Regions from separate parts of the Clostridium sp. MF28 genome, predicted to be linked through region 1. Evidence: a T-box and tRNA genes for the amino acid it is inferred to sense, from the RefSeq annotation. Region 1 holds a T-box; the other holds one or more tRNA genes.
What was found. A T-box is a leader RNA that pairs with one kind of tRNA and senses whether it is charged. The one in region 1 lies ahead of tyrS (tyrosine--tRNA ligase), so its partner is inferred to be a tRNA-Tyr.
Positions count from the first base shown of each region.

Region 2: it encodes a tRNA-Tyr, which carries the amino acid that the T-box ahead of tyrS (tyrosine--tRNA ligase) is inferred to sense. The anticodon was not compared.

Region 1 covers NZ_CP014331.1:43,860-51,787, forward strand. The annotation lists gene AXY43_RS00180 (NUDIX domain-containing protein) at 119-658, shown strand; gene AXY43_RS00185 (MATE family efflux transporter) at 1,278-2,621, shown strand; gene uvsE (UV DNA damage repair endonuclease UvsE) at 2,951-3,913, shown strand; gene AXY43_RS00195 (transglutaminase domain-containing protein) at 4,143-5,168, shown strand; T-box leader at 5,293-5,555, shown strand; gene tyrS (tyrosine--tRNA ligase) at 5,647-6,858, shown strand; gene AXY43_RS00205 (AI-2E family transporter) at 6,957-7,928, opposite strand, start outside.
Region 2 covers NZ_CP014331.1:3,920,247-3,928,174, reverse strand. The annotation lists gene AXY43_RS17305 (hypothetical protein) at 1-770, opposite strand, end outside; gene recD2 (SF1B family DNA helicase RecD2) at 789-3,017, opposite strand; gene metK (methionine adenosyltransferase) at 3,469-4,644, opposite strand; SAM riboswitch class I at 4,882-4,979, opposite strand; tRNA gene AXY43_RS17290 (tRNA-Tyr) at 5,097-5,181, opposite strand; tRNA gene AXY43_RS17285 (tRNA-Thr) at 5,194-5,268, opposite strand; tRNA gene AXY43_RS17280 (tRNA-Val) at 5,299-5,374, opposite strand; tRNA gene AXY43_RS17275 (tRNA-Tyr) at 5,384-5,468, opposite strand; tRNA gene AXY43_RS17270 (tRNA-Thr) at 5,481-5,555, opposite strand; tRNA gene AXY43_RS17265 (tRNA-Val) at 5,583-5,658, opposite strand; tRNA gene AXY43_RS17260 (tRNA-Tyr) at 5,668-5,752, opposite strand; gene AXY43_RS17255 (hypothetical protein) at 5,912-6,316, opposite strand; gene yyaC (spore protease YyaC) at 6,417-6,953, shown strand; gene AXY43_RS17245 (rod shape-determining protein) at 7,021-7,928, opposite strand, start outside.

The DNA.
Region 1 (7,928 bases):
ACATCATTAATGGCTAACTAAATTAATTATTATTTTAACAATATCTGGGCGAAATCAAAGATTTAGTAGATAAATTATTTATGGTATAGGGAATTTTGAAGAATAAGGATGTGAGAAAATGAATATTATGTTCAACAAACTTTTTGAAATAGACAAAGTAAGTGATTCAATCGAAAAAATCAATTTTAGGGAAGCAGTAAGAGGAATAATAATAAAGGATAAAAAGATTCTAATGGTACATTCCAAGAATAAGGATTATAAGTTTCCAGGAGGAGGAATGAAAAAGGATGAGGGGCATATAGATGCTCTGAAAAGAGAAGTGGAAGAAGAAACTGGATATGTTTGCAGCAAAATTGGTGATCAACTTGGAATTATAACAGAAAGAAGCAAAGATAAATATGTTAATAATAGAGTTTTTAAGATGATCTCTTACTATTACTTAGCAGAAGTATCAAATGTAAGGAAAGCTCAAAAATTGGATCCATATGAGGCTAAATTAAAATTTAGGCCAGAGTGGATACAAATAGAAGATGCTATTAATAATAATGAAAAAATAATATCATCAGGAGTAGAACCAATTCCAAACTGGATTTTTAGAGAAACTTATGTGCTAAAAGTGATAAGAGATTATGTAAATAGATTTAATAAAATAACATAATAATTAATACGTATATATTGATGTAATAAATTTATATTTAAAGTTTTAGTAAGTGAAATACTCATACGCAATTTAAATGTAGAAATTTGGTTAAAGAATATATATTAAAAAGCCTCGAAAGAAATGTAAGAAATTTTATGAATTAATTCATATTGCACAGAATATTAATAAAAACAAGTGTTAGTCAAAAGAAGAATAATCTACATACCTTATTTTAGTGATAAAGTATGTAGAGTAAGGTGGTGATTTTTAGTAATAAGTGATAAGATTATAAATAGTTATAAAAATTTTATATCAAAGAAAGAATGATATATGTTTATGAAATATTAACGATATGTCATTCTATTTGCGTGTTTTTATAAAAAATGTATTATAAATTATTGATTTTGGGATAGCGTGTATTAGAATACATTATGGAAGATGGAATTTATTATTGAATATATGAGCATTAAATTGTTGGAGCAGCGAGGAGTGATATAAAGACGAATATGAAGATATATAATGTGAATTGAAAATGGACAAGGGTAATAGCTATAAATATATAGCTTTAATTTTTGTTTAACGTTAACAGAAAAAACTAGTAACTTGGGTGTTTTACTAGAAGGAAGAAGGATATTGTGTGTTAATAAGAAAAGATGTTTTAAAGTTAGCAATACCTATAATGATAGAGCAAACATTTGTTATGTTATTAGGTACATGTAATACAATGATGGCAGGACATATTGGTGAACAAGCTGTATCAGCAATAGGAATGGTTGATTCTATAAACAATATGTTCATATCATTTTTTGCAGCTTTATCAGTTGGTGCAACGGTAGTGGTTGCGCAGCAGATAGGAAGAAATAAACCTAAGAAAGCAAATGAAACAGCTAAACAAGCTATTGTATCAGGTATTTTAGTATCATTAATTATAACATTGCTTTTGTGGATTTTCAGGATTAAATTAATTAATGTACTTTATGGTTCAGCAGAAGAATTAGTTAAAATCGATGCAAAACTATATTTGGAGTTTACTTTGCTTACGTATCCATTTATAGCAATAGAACAAATTGCTAATGGTATACTCAGAGGATGTGGAGATACAAAAACTCCTATGCAAATAACAATATTTATGAATCTTATAAATATTGCTTTAGGATATACATTGATATTTGGAATTAATGCATTGAACATACCATCATTTGGGATAGCTGGTGCGGCAGTAGCAATTGCAATTGCTAGACTTATTGGTACTTTAATTATAATGTTAGTTTTATTTAGAGGAAGTAAAATTATAAAATTAAAAAATATATTTCCATTTAAATTTGATATGGAAATACAGAAAAATATATTTAATATAGGAATTCCAGCGGGCATGGAACAAGTGATATTTAATGCAGGAAAATTAATAGTTCAGATGTTTATAGTTACAATGGGAACAGCATCTATTGCTGCCAATGCAATTTCATCATCAATTGCTATAATGATAAATGTTCCGGGAAATTCACTTTGTTTAGCAGCAACAACTTTTGTGGGACAGTATGTAGGGAGAAATGATATTAAAGGTGCAAAGAGTACATTAATATACTTGACTAAGTTTGGTACTATTTGCTTAGTATCTTTGGGATTGATTTTTATACCTATATCAAAATGGTTAGCATCTCTTTATACAAATGTTCCAGAGGTAATAAATATATCAGCAACATTAACTAGAAGCAACAGTATAGCATTAATTGCTTGGGGGATATCTTTCATACTTTCATCAGGCCTTAAAGGAGCTGGTGATACCAGATATACTATGCTAACTGCATTTATAGGTATGTGGATATTTAGAATATTTGCAGGTTATATTTTAGGTATTGTTCTAGGAATTGGTGTTTTAGGAATTTGGATTGCTATGTATATTGATTGGATTGTACGTGGACTTATGTACTGCTTTAGGCTTAGAGGAAATAACTGGCTTAAGCATAGAATTTCTGACTAAAATAGTTAAAAGAAGTTATCTAAGAATAGGAAAATAATAATGGATGATTAACATTAATTTTTATTATTTTTAGATAACTTCTTTTTGTATAGTTATAAGAAATTTGCAAAGATATTAAAAAAATAGTTATAATTTAAAAGAAAATGTTTACAATAATAACTGATGAGATTATAATAAGTAATAGAGTGTTTAAAAGTTTAAATTATTAAATATTAATCTAACTTTTAATACAACCTCTAATACTCATTAATCTCTTTACATATAATTGGACTCCACTTTGGAGTTCTTTTATTATGTTCAAGAAATATTAAGTACATAGGAGAAGAATTATGAGAATAAGGTTTGGCTATGTAGCAATTTCAATGAGGTTGGGTAAAAAGATTTCTAGTTCTAGCACAGTTACGTTTACAAATTATAATAAAATTATTTCTGAAAAGAACAAATTAGATAAACTAAAGAGTATAACACTATCTAACTTAAATGATCTAGAGAAAATACTTAATTATAATGTGGATAATCAAATACACTTTTATAGAATAACATCTGCGTTAATTCCTCTAGTTACTCATCCTGATGTTGGTTATTGGGGACATAGAGAGATTTTTAAAAAGGATTTTGAATTTATTGGAAGAATAATTAGGCAAAATAACATGAGAGTGGATACACATCCAGATCAGTTTAATGTTTTAAATAGTGCAAGTAATGAGATCGTTAAAAATTCTATCAGCAATTTAATGCGTCAAGTAGAATGGTTTGAGAATCTTGGGTATTTACATGGAAAAATGGTTTTGCATGTTGGAGGAGCAACTGGTGGAAAAGAGTCAGGAATAAGCAGATTCATTGATAATTTTTCTCTAATTCCAGAAGAAATAGGATCTAAATTAATTCTTGAAAATGATGATAAAATATATACGGCAAGGGAAGTTCTAGATATATGCAGGACTTTAAATCTTCCAATGGTCTTAGATGTTCACCATCACAATTGCAATAATAATGGTGAAAATATAGAGGACTTACTTGAGGAGATTTTTAATACATGGGATAATGAATTTTTCCCACCTAAAATACATTTTTCAACACCAAAAGACCACGATAAAGATAGAAAACATGCTGATTATATAAATGCAGAGGATCTTGTTGAATTCTTAGAAAAAGCCAAGGTTCTAGATAGGGATTTTGATATAATGCTAGAATGCAAGCAGAAAGATGAGGCACTGTATAAATTAGTAAAAGATATAAAAGTCATAAGACCACAATATAAATGGATCGATAACAGCACTTTTGAATTATAAAATAGTTTTAGCAACTACCTAGAAAATTTAATATTTTAGGTAGTTATTTTTATGAATATATATTTGAATTTAGCATCATTGATAATATTCTGATATAATAGATATATATGTTTTGGGAGGTAAATAATAATCTGGGAAGGAGGAAAGTATTGAATTGTGCTGCTTTATAACATAATATTAACAAAAATTATTCCAATGGGATTCATATGAAGAAAGAAGGGATTTATTGATGAGAAACGTTATTAGAAATCTATTACTTGGATTAATAATAATATCAGCAATAATGGGACAACCTGTTTTTGCAGCAGATAATGATTTAAACTCATATGTATATAACCATTTAGAAAATTGGGACACAGAGTTTCAAATTGATTATTATAAATCTGATGTATTAGAAGTGGTACAAAATATTGCAAAAGATGATGATTACTTAATGAGATCACTAGAGAAAATGGTCTATGAAAGAGTTGGAGATAAAGCAACATTAAAGGTTACTTATAGAACAACTAAAGATCAAGAGTTATATATTAATCAAGAGCTAACTAAAATAGTTAATTCTATAACTACCGATGGAATGAGCGATTTTGATAAGGTCAAGGCAATAAATGAATATTTAATAAATAGATTTGAATATGATGATAGTCTTGTATCTAATAATGCCTATTCTGCATTGACAACTGGAAAAACTACATGTCAAGGTTATGCCATGACTGCTTATAAAATGCTTAAATTAGCAGGTGTAGAGAATAAAATTATTATTGGAAATTTAGATGGCGTTCCTCATGGATGGAACTTAGTTAAATTAAATAATAAGTGGTATCATTTAGATGTCACAAATAATGATGCATTAGGAAATAATAAATATTTTCTAAGACAAGATAAGGTTCTAAAAAATGATGGATTTACATGGAAAGAAAGTGATTATCCAGAATGCTCTGAGGATTATAATTATGAGAATAATAAGGCAAGCAGTTATGCTGGATTATTATCTGAGCTTAAGTCAAATAAAGATGGTAAGTGGAATTTAGTTAATTCTGCGTGGTGTTTTATGGAAAACACAGGACGTTATGCAACTGGATGGAATATAATAGATAATAATTGGTATTACTTAGGCAATGATGGCATAATGAAAACAGGATGGATATACTCTAATGGAAAATGGTATTATTGTTATCCTGGAAGCGGGGCTATGGCTCTTAATTCCGTTATTGATGGAAAATATAGAGTTGATTCAAATGGAGCATGGATATCATAGCTGTAGCAATTAAACAATAAAGTTTATATTGACAAAAGCTTAAGTTTTTTGTATAATTTAAACAATTTAATATATCGCATAATAAGGAAAGTAATTTATTATATTTCTTTATTCTAGATTTTCAATAAAAGCAATGAAAAGAATAAGTAGAAATTAGTGATGCCATACAGAAAGTTACCGGTTGATGAGAGGTGCATGGAAGCTGGTTTTGAATACATCTTAGAGCTTCAAGCTGAAAAAAGTTTCTTTTGAGTAGGTGATGACGGAACCCTGCACCCGTTATAGTGCTAAAGTATAACCAAAATTTTGGCGTACTTGAAGAGGTTAATCGTGTGAGCGATTAATGAATTAAGGTGGTAACACGGGAGTTATACTCTTGTCCTTTATATTTTAAAGGACAAGAGTTTTTTTGTTGCAAATATTGAATCTTGTAACGCTTACTTATATTAAAAATAAGAAATATTTAGGAGTTAAGAAGATGAGAAAGAATACTGAAGAACAAATTAAAATTATAAGGAAAGGAGTTGCAGACATAATTAGCATTGATGATTTGGAGAAAAAGATTATTAAGTCGGCAAAAGAAGATAAACCTTTAATAATTAAGTTAGGTTTAGATCCAACTGCGCCAGACATCCATTTAGGTCATGCGGTTGTATTAAGAAAGATTAAGCAAATGCAAGATTTAGGGCATCGAGCAGTTATAATAATTGGGGATTTTACTGGTAAAATAGGAGATCCAACCGGAAAATCTAAAACTAGGAAGCCTCTGACCAAAGAAGAAGTAGTAGAAAATGCATTAACGTATCAAAAGCAAATTTTCAAAATTTTAGATAGAGATAAAACAGAAATTAAGTTTAATAGTGAATGGTTATCTGAACTGTCATTTGAAGAAGTTTTAAAACTGGCTGCGACTACAACAGTTGCAAGAATGCTAGAAAGAGAAGATTTTAAAAAGAGATATAATTCTAATACTCCTATTGGAATTCATGAATTTTTTTATCCTCTAATGCAAGGTTACGATTCTATTGCATTAAAGGCGGATATAGAATTAGGAGGAACTGATCAGACATTTAATATTCTTATGGGGAGAACATTACAAAAAAATGCTGGAATGGAGCAACAAACAGCAATATTTATGCCTATATTAGAAGGACTGGATGGAAAGGAAAAAATGAGTAAGAGTTTAGGAAATTATATAGGAATACAAGAATCAGCAGAAATAATGTTTAAGAAAGTAATGGAAATTCCTGATGATTTAATTATAAAATATTACGAACTTGCTACCGATGAGCATCCAGATAAAATTAGAGGAATTAAAGAAGAGTTGGATAATGGCAAAAATCCAAGAGATGTCAAATTTGAGCTTGCAAAAATTATAACAAGATTATATCACACAGAAGAAGAAAGTAAATTCGCACTTAAATATTTTGAAAATGTATTTAAAAATAAAAATATACCTGATGAGGTGCCTGAAATAAATATATCTTCTGAATGTAGCTTGTTAGAAGATGTTGGAAAAGTTCTTGCTAAAAGTAACTTAATAAAATCCTATAATGAATTTAAAAGGCTTTTAAGTCAAGGTGGAGTATATGTAAATATGCAAAAAGTATCTGATTTTAACAATATAACAATTAAAAATGGAGATATAATAAAGTTAGGCAAGAAGAAGTTTGTTAAAATAGTAAAGTAGCTAAAAGTGTATTAAAAGAATTAAATGAAAGAATATATACTATATTAAAAGAGGCACTCAATTGAACTGCCTCTTTTAATAAATTAATTCATAAAGAATTATGACTGCTTTTGCTTTTCTATGTAATTTTCGTACCAATTATTAAATAGAACTTTACATGAAGCAGCAACTGGTACAGCAAGGAGCATTCCTAATAACCCGCCTACATTGCCACCAATTAGTATAGCCATCATTGTAAATACCGCATGTAAACCTACACTATTTCCAACAATTTTAGGGGCTAGAAGATTATTATCAATTTGTTGTACAACTAGCATAGCAACTATGGCGTAAACTATTCTTATAGGTGTACCACTTAAAAGTCCCATAATAGCAGCAAGAATAGTGCCAATAATTGGGCCTACATATGGAATCATATTGCTTATTCCTGCAATTATACCAATTACAAAAGCGTAATCTATTCCAACAATTGAAAGTGCTATCGCTGATAAAACTCCAACGAAAAAAGCTTCTAGCAATTGACCGCGCAGGTACTTAGCAAAGACTTCATGAACAACTCTAAAAACGTAAATAATTTTATTGCCTAAAATACTTTTACCAAATACTAAATAATAAAGCTTATTCCATAGTGCTATAAAATATTCAGAATCCTTTAGAAGATATATACTAATTACAAGTGCAATAAAAAATGTTGCAACACCACTTCCAATTGACATTATATATGATGTCATATTTCCTAAGTTGCTTTCAACATATCTTTGTAAATATATAATTCCGCTAATAATATAAGGTTTTATATTATCTATAAAAGAATTATCCAGCCTATCTAAAGTCCCTTTTATGGATTCAGTTGAAAAGGAATTACTCTTTAAGTATAGGGAAATGTGTTGAGTCATATTTATAATAGTAGTATTATTTGATATCTGACCGCCTATCATAAAATAGATTCCTAAGATTAAGCCTGAAAATATACCAATAATTAAGACATATGTAATCATAATTGCTATAATTCTTCGAGTAGATGCCTTCTCTAATTTATATAGTCTGTTCTGCTTTAGAAAAGTTTCAAT
Region 2 (7,928 bases), 2.3 Mb from region 1:
ATTATAAATATTGCCTTATCCTTGTATTTTGATACTTTTTCACTCTTTTTTATATCATCATTTCCTGAAACTTTTATTACTTTTACATTTGAAAGTTTTAGTTTATTACAAAAATAATCATATACTATGTCAAGCTTCTCTTTATTGGGTACATAAATAGCCACCTTATGGCTATTTTCCCTGAACCATTTAAGATAGTCATATAGAGAAAATGGAATATCTGAATTCAAATCTATTCGTGTAGTTAATACCCTAGGCTCCACAAACGGTTTTTTATAATTATATGCTGCAAGTTCGAACTTTTCGCCTACTAAAGTCGTCTTTTCTATGCTATATAGCAAAACTCTTTCTCCTATGTTTGAACACATTTCTAACATCTCTCTTATATTTACATTACTTAGATTGGAGAAGTATGTTATATCATCAAAAATAACCAAATCATAGTTCTGCTTAATCTTCATTAAGTTATTGTAGTGCGTAAAAGTAAGTTTAGCATTTGAAATTTCTTTTACAATATACGAATGAGTTATATCAGAATACATTTCTCTTGTTATATTTACTAATTCTTTGTTTTCACCTTCTTTTCCCCATACATATAAGACCCTCCCATTATTTTGTGAAACTTTACTTATTATCTTTGAAAAAACACACGATGTATTAAATGGAACTGTTATTACTGTTAAAAATTTGATATTTTTCTTATACCAATAATCTATCTTATCAAATGCATACTTTAAATCTTCTAAAGTTACTTTACATAAATTCCTCATACACCTATCTCCTTTCCCTTATTCTTCGAATTCATCTTTGGTTATTATCTCTCTTATTCTATATCTCAAAGATGAGTATCTTTCTATACTATTTGTATTATTAATCATATACATTAATGCTTTTTGAAACCCAACAACTACTACTAATTGTTTTGCCCTCGTAATACCTGTATAAAGCAAATTACGATTCATAAGAAATGGCGATCCCATAAATACCGGAATTATTACAACCTTAAATTCACTTCCTTGGCTTTTATGTATTGTAGTAGCATAAGCCAAATCCAACTCATCTAAAAAATTAAAATCATATATAACTTTTCTTTCTTCATCAAATATGATTGTGAGTGTTTTTCTTTCTTCATCGATGCTTTCTATGAATCCCAGATCACCATTAAAAACTCCCACTCCTTCATTTTCGCCATAACCACTAACCCTAATCCACTTTAATGTATAATTGTTTTTTGTTTGCATTACCTTATCACCTTCTCTGAAAATTATATCTCGAGAAGTCTTTTCCTTTTTATCTTTTGATGATGCATTAAACATTTCTTGAAGCTTCGTATTTAAATTTGTGACTCCAAGCACACCTTTTCTCATAGGAGTTAAAACCTGCATATCCTTCAGTTTATTCCAAGACTTATTAAACTTAGGGAGTCTTCTATTTATTAGATCCATTATAGTATTTGCAATTCTTTCTTGATTATCTTCGCTAATAAAGAAAAAATCTCTATCTTTTTGATTTAGCAAAGGCATCTGTCCCTCATTTATTCTATGAGCATTTACTACAATTAAACTTTCTGATCCTTGCCTAAATATCTCTTTTAATCTTACCACCTTTATATAATCGCTTTCTATAAGATCTTTTAGCACATTTCCTGGTCCAACAGAAGGTAATTGATCAACATCTCCCACAATTATCAACCTAGTTCCTAAATTAATTGCTTTTAGTAGATTCTGCATTAAGATAATGTCAATCATAGACGCCTCATCAATTATTATTACATCACAATCTAGAGGCGATGATTCTCCTTTTTCAAATACTGATTCATCATCCTCAGAAATTCCCATTTCTAATAGTCTATGTATTGTTTTAGCTTCTCTCCCTGTTGATTCAGTCATCCTCTTTGCAGCTCTTCCTGTTGGTGCCCCAAGTATTACTTTCATTCCATTATTCTCATATATATGTATTATTGCCTTTATAATTGTAGTCTTCCCTGTTCCTGGCCCACCGGTAATTATTTCTATACCATTATTAAATGCGCCAATAATTGCTTCTCTTTGTGATTCTGCAAATTTTATATTTTGTTCCTTTTCAAAAACGTTAATTTCGAAATCAACATCCGAGTTTATAGTCTGAATTTGCTGCAAACCTAAAGTTATTATTTTACTAGTAACACCTAGCTCGCAATAATAATATTGAAGCAAAAATCCGACTTCAGTACCGTTTATGTTTTCAACAATAATTTTTTGTTGCGCAGCCATGTCATATATATTTTTTTCAATTAATTCCTTAGATATTAACAAATTATTTTCGCATTCTTCTATTATATTATTTTTAGGCATAAATGTGTTTCCTGCAGAGCAAAATTGATTCATAACATATTTAATGCCACTTTGAATTCTAAACTCTGAATTCTTTTCAATGCCAATGCTCATAGCAATTCTGTCAGCTGTTTTAAACCCAATTCCTGATATTTCATCGCATAATATATATGGATTATCAGATACTATCTGCCTCGCATTTGGACCAAATTTCTTATATATTTTTACACACTGATTATTAGTGACTCCATGTTTATGAAAATATAAGATTATATCTTTTAAACCTTGTTGCTCTATATAGGATTCATATATTATTTGAAATTTCTTTTCCCCTATACCCTCTATCTCCATAAGCCTCTCAATATGGTTTTCCATTATGTCTAGAGTTTCTTCACCAAATCTCTCTATTATTTTCTTAGCCGTAACTGGTCCAATTCCATGTATTATTCCTGCACTTAAATATTTTTCTATGCCATCTAATGAATTTGGAAGAAGTTCTTCATAATCCTGAATATTAAATTGATTACCAAATTGTTTGTGTACTGTCCAGTATCCTGTTAACTTTACATTTTGTCCTTCTCTCAAGAAAGGAACTGTTCCTACAGCACTAATTAATGTCTTTTCGTTTCTAATTCTACAAACTACATAACCAGTATCTTCACTTTTAAAAACAATATTCTCAACAAATCCATTTAGAACTTCCATATAGAATCTCTCCAAATCTTTATATATTTACCTTAAACTTTCTAAAATTAAAATTTAGCGTCAAATTTAACTTTGATTTTTTCTTATAATTATATCATAAATATTTATACCAATTTAAAACTAATCACTTATAACTCATAATCTTTTCTTATTCTTCCCTACATAAAATAACTTTTAAATGGAGTATACAAAATAAAACTATAAATATTTAATAAATTCTAAAGTGCTCAGATTTTAAGTGCTTTTAAATGCTTATCTGTTTTGCAATTAAAGTTATAAATTTTAATCTTAGTTGAGCACTCAATCTATTAAATTTCTATATATACTATTCAAATATATAATTATAAATTTCTCCATAATAAAAAGCCGTCTAGATTTAAGACGACTTTTTACCATTCTACAAAAACTTCTATTATATATATTGATAATAAAAATTCACTTAAGAATTATGCTATAGATTTTTTCTTATTTCATCTACTTTATTTAGTTGTTCCCATGGTAAGTTAAGATCATTTCTTCCAAAATGTCCATATGCAGCAGTTTGCTTATAGATAGGTCTTCTTAAGTCAAGATCTCTGATTATAGCTCCTGGTCTTAAATCAAATACCTTCTCTACTACTTCAACAATCTTATCTTCATCTACTTTTCCTGTCCCAAATGTTTCAACTTCAATTGAAACTGGCTTTGCAACACCAATTGCATATGCTAATTGAATTTCTAGCTTATCTGCAGCACCAGCTGCAACTAAATTCTTAGCAACCCATCTTGCAGCATATGCAGCTGATCTATCAACTTTAGTTGGATCTTTACCTGAGAAAGCTCCGCCGCCATGTCTGCCATATCCACCATAAGTATCAACTATTATCTTTCTACCTGTTAATCCTGAATCCCCTTGAGGTCCTCCAACAACGAATCTTCCAGTTGGATTTATGAAATATCTTGTCTCACTGTCCAATAATTCTGCTGGTACAACAGCCTCTATAACAAACTTCTTAAGGTCTTCCTGAATTTGCTCTAAAGTAACCTTCTCATCATGTTGTGTTGATATAACTATAGTATCAATTCTCTTTGGCACATTATCTTCATATTCAACTGTTACTTGAGTTTTACCATCTGGTCTTAAGTAACTTAATGTACCATTCTTTCTTACCTCTGTAAGTCTTCTTGATAATTTATGAGCCATATATACTGGAAGCGGCATAAAATCTTCAGTTTCATTAGTTGCAAAACCGAACATCATTCCTTGGTCTCCAGCACCAACTGCTTCAACTTCATCTTTTTCACCTTTCTTTGACTCAAATGCTTCATCTACTCCCATAGCTATATCTGCAGATTGTTCATCTATCGATGTAAGAACTGAACATGTATCACAGTCAAATCCAAATTTTGCTCTATCATATCCAATTTCTCTTACTGTTTCTCTAACTACCTTAGGAATGTCAACATAACAATTTGTTGTTATCTCTCCCATTACCATAACCATACCTGTTGTTGTGCAAGTTTCACAAGCAACTCTAGCCATTGGATCTTTAGATAGAATAGCATCTAGTATAGCATCTGAAATTTGGTCACACATTTTATCAGGATGTCCTTCTGTAACTGATTCTGAAGTAAATAATCTTCTCATATCTTTTCTCTCCTTAGATTTAAATATTATAACTATCTTCACGAATAAAATTATTTTATTAAAAACTATACATAGCTTTATAGAATAATAATCGTTTATAAAAACTTCACCTTATTTAAATACAATAAATAATAGTCAAACTATTTTATTAATTGTTTCTTTGTATAATTTAAGCATGCGCAAACTTAAAAAAATAAAAAAGCTCTTCGATAAGAAGAGCGCAATTTAGCAATCATTTTCTTATCTTGTAGAAAACTCTACAGGAATTGGCACCTTATATAATACAGGTTGCCGGGTTTCACAGGGCCCTTTCCCTCCACCTCTCTTGATAAGAGTAACATAATTCAATTTTCAAAAGTATTTTATCATATGCTGTATAATTAGTCAATATTATCAATCAATTTTTATATAAGATAAAAAATAAAAAAGAATAAACTTAAGTTTATTCTTTTTGGTGGAGGAAGATGGATTCGAACCATCGAAACGAAACGTAACAGATTTACAGTCTGCCCCCTTTGGCCACTCGGGAATTCCTCCATATTATTTTATTGGAGCTGGCAATAGGAATCGAACCTACAACCTGCTGATTACAAGTCAGCTGCTCTACCGTTGAGCCATGCCAGCATATAATTATTAGATTTAGTAATTTTATAATGGTGGGCACAACAGGGCTCGAACCTGTGACCCCCTGCTTGTAAGGCAGGTGCTCTCCCAGCTGAGCTATGCGCCCATTATAAATTGGTGGAGGAAGATGGATTCGAACCATCGAAACGAAACGTAACAGATTTACAGTCTGCCCCCTTTGGCCACTCGGGAATTCCTCCATATTATTTTATTGGAGCTGGCAATAGGAATCGAACCTACAACCTGCTGATTACAAGTCAGCTGCTCTACCGTTGAGCCATGCCAGCATATATATTAGATTAGTAATTTTATAATGGTGGGCACAACAGGGCTCGAACCTGTGACCCCCTGCTTGTAAGGCAGGTGCTCTCCCAGCTGAGCTATGCGCCCATTATAAATTGGTGGAGGAAGATGGATTCGAACCATCGAAACGAAACGTAACAGATTTACAGTCTGCCCCCTTTGGCCACTCGGGAATTCCTCCATATTTATTTTTTATACCTTGTTGCCTCATTTGCCGGTCAACAATGATTAGTATATCGGTAAAGCGATTTTATTTCAACTCCAATATACACCCATATAAATAATTTAAATTCATATTACTCTCTATTTCTACAATATGCTCTCATTTAATATGTTAATCCTAATTATTTTTTATTCTTTTGTTAATCTCTTGTATATCTAAAAAAGAAGATGATATTTCTTGAATTTTCTTATAATCTTCTGTTGTTAATCTCCTTTTTAAGATTTTAAATATTTCTATTAGGCTTTCATTATCATTCGTATCTTCATAATATTCTTTTATTTTACCTATATCAAATGCAGATAATTTTTTTATTATTTTTTCAAGTTCCTTTTTATTATCTGTAGATAATTGACTTAACGCTTTTTCTTTATTTATTTTATATAATGGCTTCGAATACGAAACAGTTTCTTGTACAACAACTTCTTTTGCAGAATTTTCATCTTGCGGTTGCCAATATAACAGAAAATACATGTTTATTATTATTGTAGGAACTAAAACCAAATACATTAAAACTTTTTTCATATGCACCTCCTTATTTACTATTAATTTCCAAAAAACATTTTTTTATACTATCTTCTGTTAATTACTCATATATATATTTTATAAAGGAGGTATATGTCCCTTGAGCAAGCCAGATATTAAACTTGATCCTAAATTTTATTATAATTTAGCTTTAGAAGTTAAAAAATTTATATCAAAAGACACCATAATAGTTTGTATTGGTACTGACAAATGTATTGGGGATTGTTTAGGTCCTCTAGTTGGATCTATACTCACAGAAAACTTTTTTCCTTTACCTGTTTATGGAACTTTATCTTCTCCAATTCATGCTTTGAACATAGATGAACGATTAAATGAAATATATAGTAATCACCCTAATGCATCAATAATTGGTGTTGATGCCTGCTTAGGTGACGAAGATGATATTGGTGAAATTCGTATAAGGGACTATGCAATACATCCTGGTAAAGGAGTCGGAAAAGAACTTCCCGAGGTAGGAATTGCATCAGTTATAGGCATTGTGGACTCTAGTGATAATGCTGAATTCTTTTTTTCGCGAAGCATAAGACTCTCATTCATTATGGATATGGCTAAAATTATATCCAAAATATTTATTGATGCCTATAGTTTAAGTCACTGGAAATATCCTAAAATTTAGGTATTTTATATTTAACTAAATAAATAGCAGTCAATAGTGAAATTACTAATGACTGCTATTTATAAAGCTATTCTATAAGAACTATTTGCTGAGAATTAACTTGACTATCTAATTTATCTATATAATTAAGCACTTTGCCTGTACCGTTCGCAACACATTCAACTGAGTTCTCGGCTATAGTTGCTACTACGCCAGTCTTAAACTCTATAAGTTTATCTAACCCATGTATTAAAGCTCCCCCACCAGTCATTAATATTCCTCTTTCTATTATATCCGAGGCTAATTCAGGCGGTGTTCTTTCTAATACCTTTTTTACAGTATCAACTATTATTTCCACAGGTTCCTTTATTGCATTTCGTATTTCTTCTGTTGTAATTTCTATTTCATCTGGTAATCCTGTAATGAGGTTTCTACCTTTCATCATACAAGTTAGATTTCTAGAGTTTTTAAATGCTGATCCAATATTTATTTTTAAATCTTCAGCTGTTTTCTCACCTATCATTAATTTATATTCATTACGTACATATTTTATTATGGCTTCATCGAACTTGTCTCCCGCTACTTTTATTGACTCTCTTTCTACCACTCCACCTAATGAGATAACAGCGATATCACAAGTACCTCCGCCAATATCCACTACCATACATCCATTCGGCTTAGTAATATCTAATCCTGCTCCAATGGCTGCTGCTAGCGGCTCCTCAATTAAATGGACCGTTTTTGCTCCTGAATTCATAGCTGCATCAATAACAGCTCTCTTTTCTACTTCTGTAGCTTGAGATGGTACACAAACAATTACTTTAGGTGCACTTATACTTCTTTTCCCGCACGCTTTTTTTATAAATTCCTTTAGCATTTTTTGTGTTATATCGTAATCAGAAATCACTCCATCTCTTAATGGCCTTACTGCAACAATATTTCCTGGGGTTCTTCCTATCATTTTTCTTGCTTCTTCCCCTATAGCCAACAATTTAT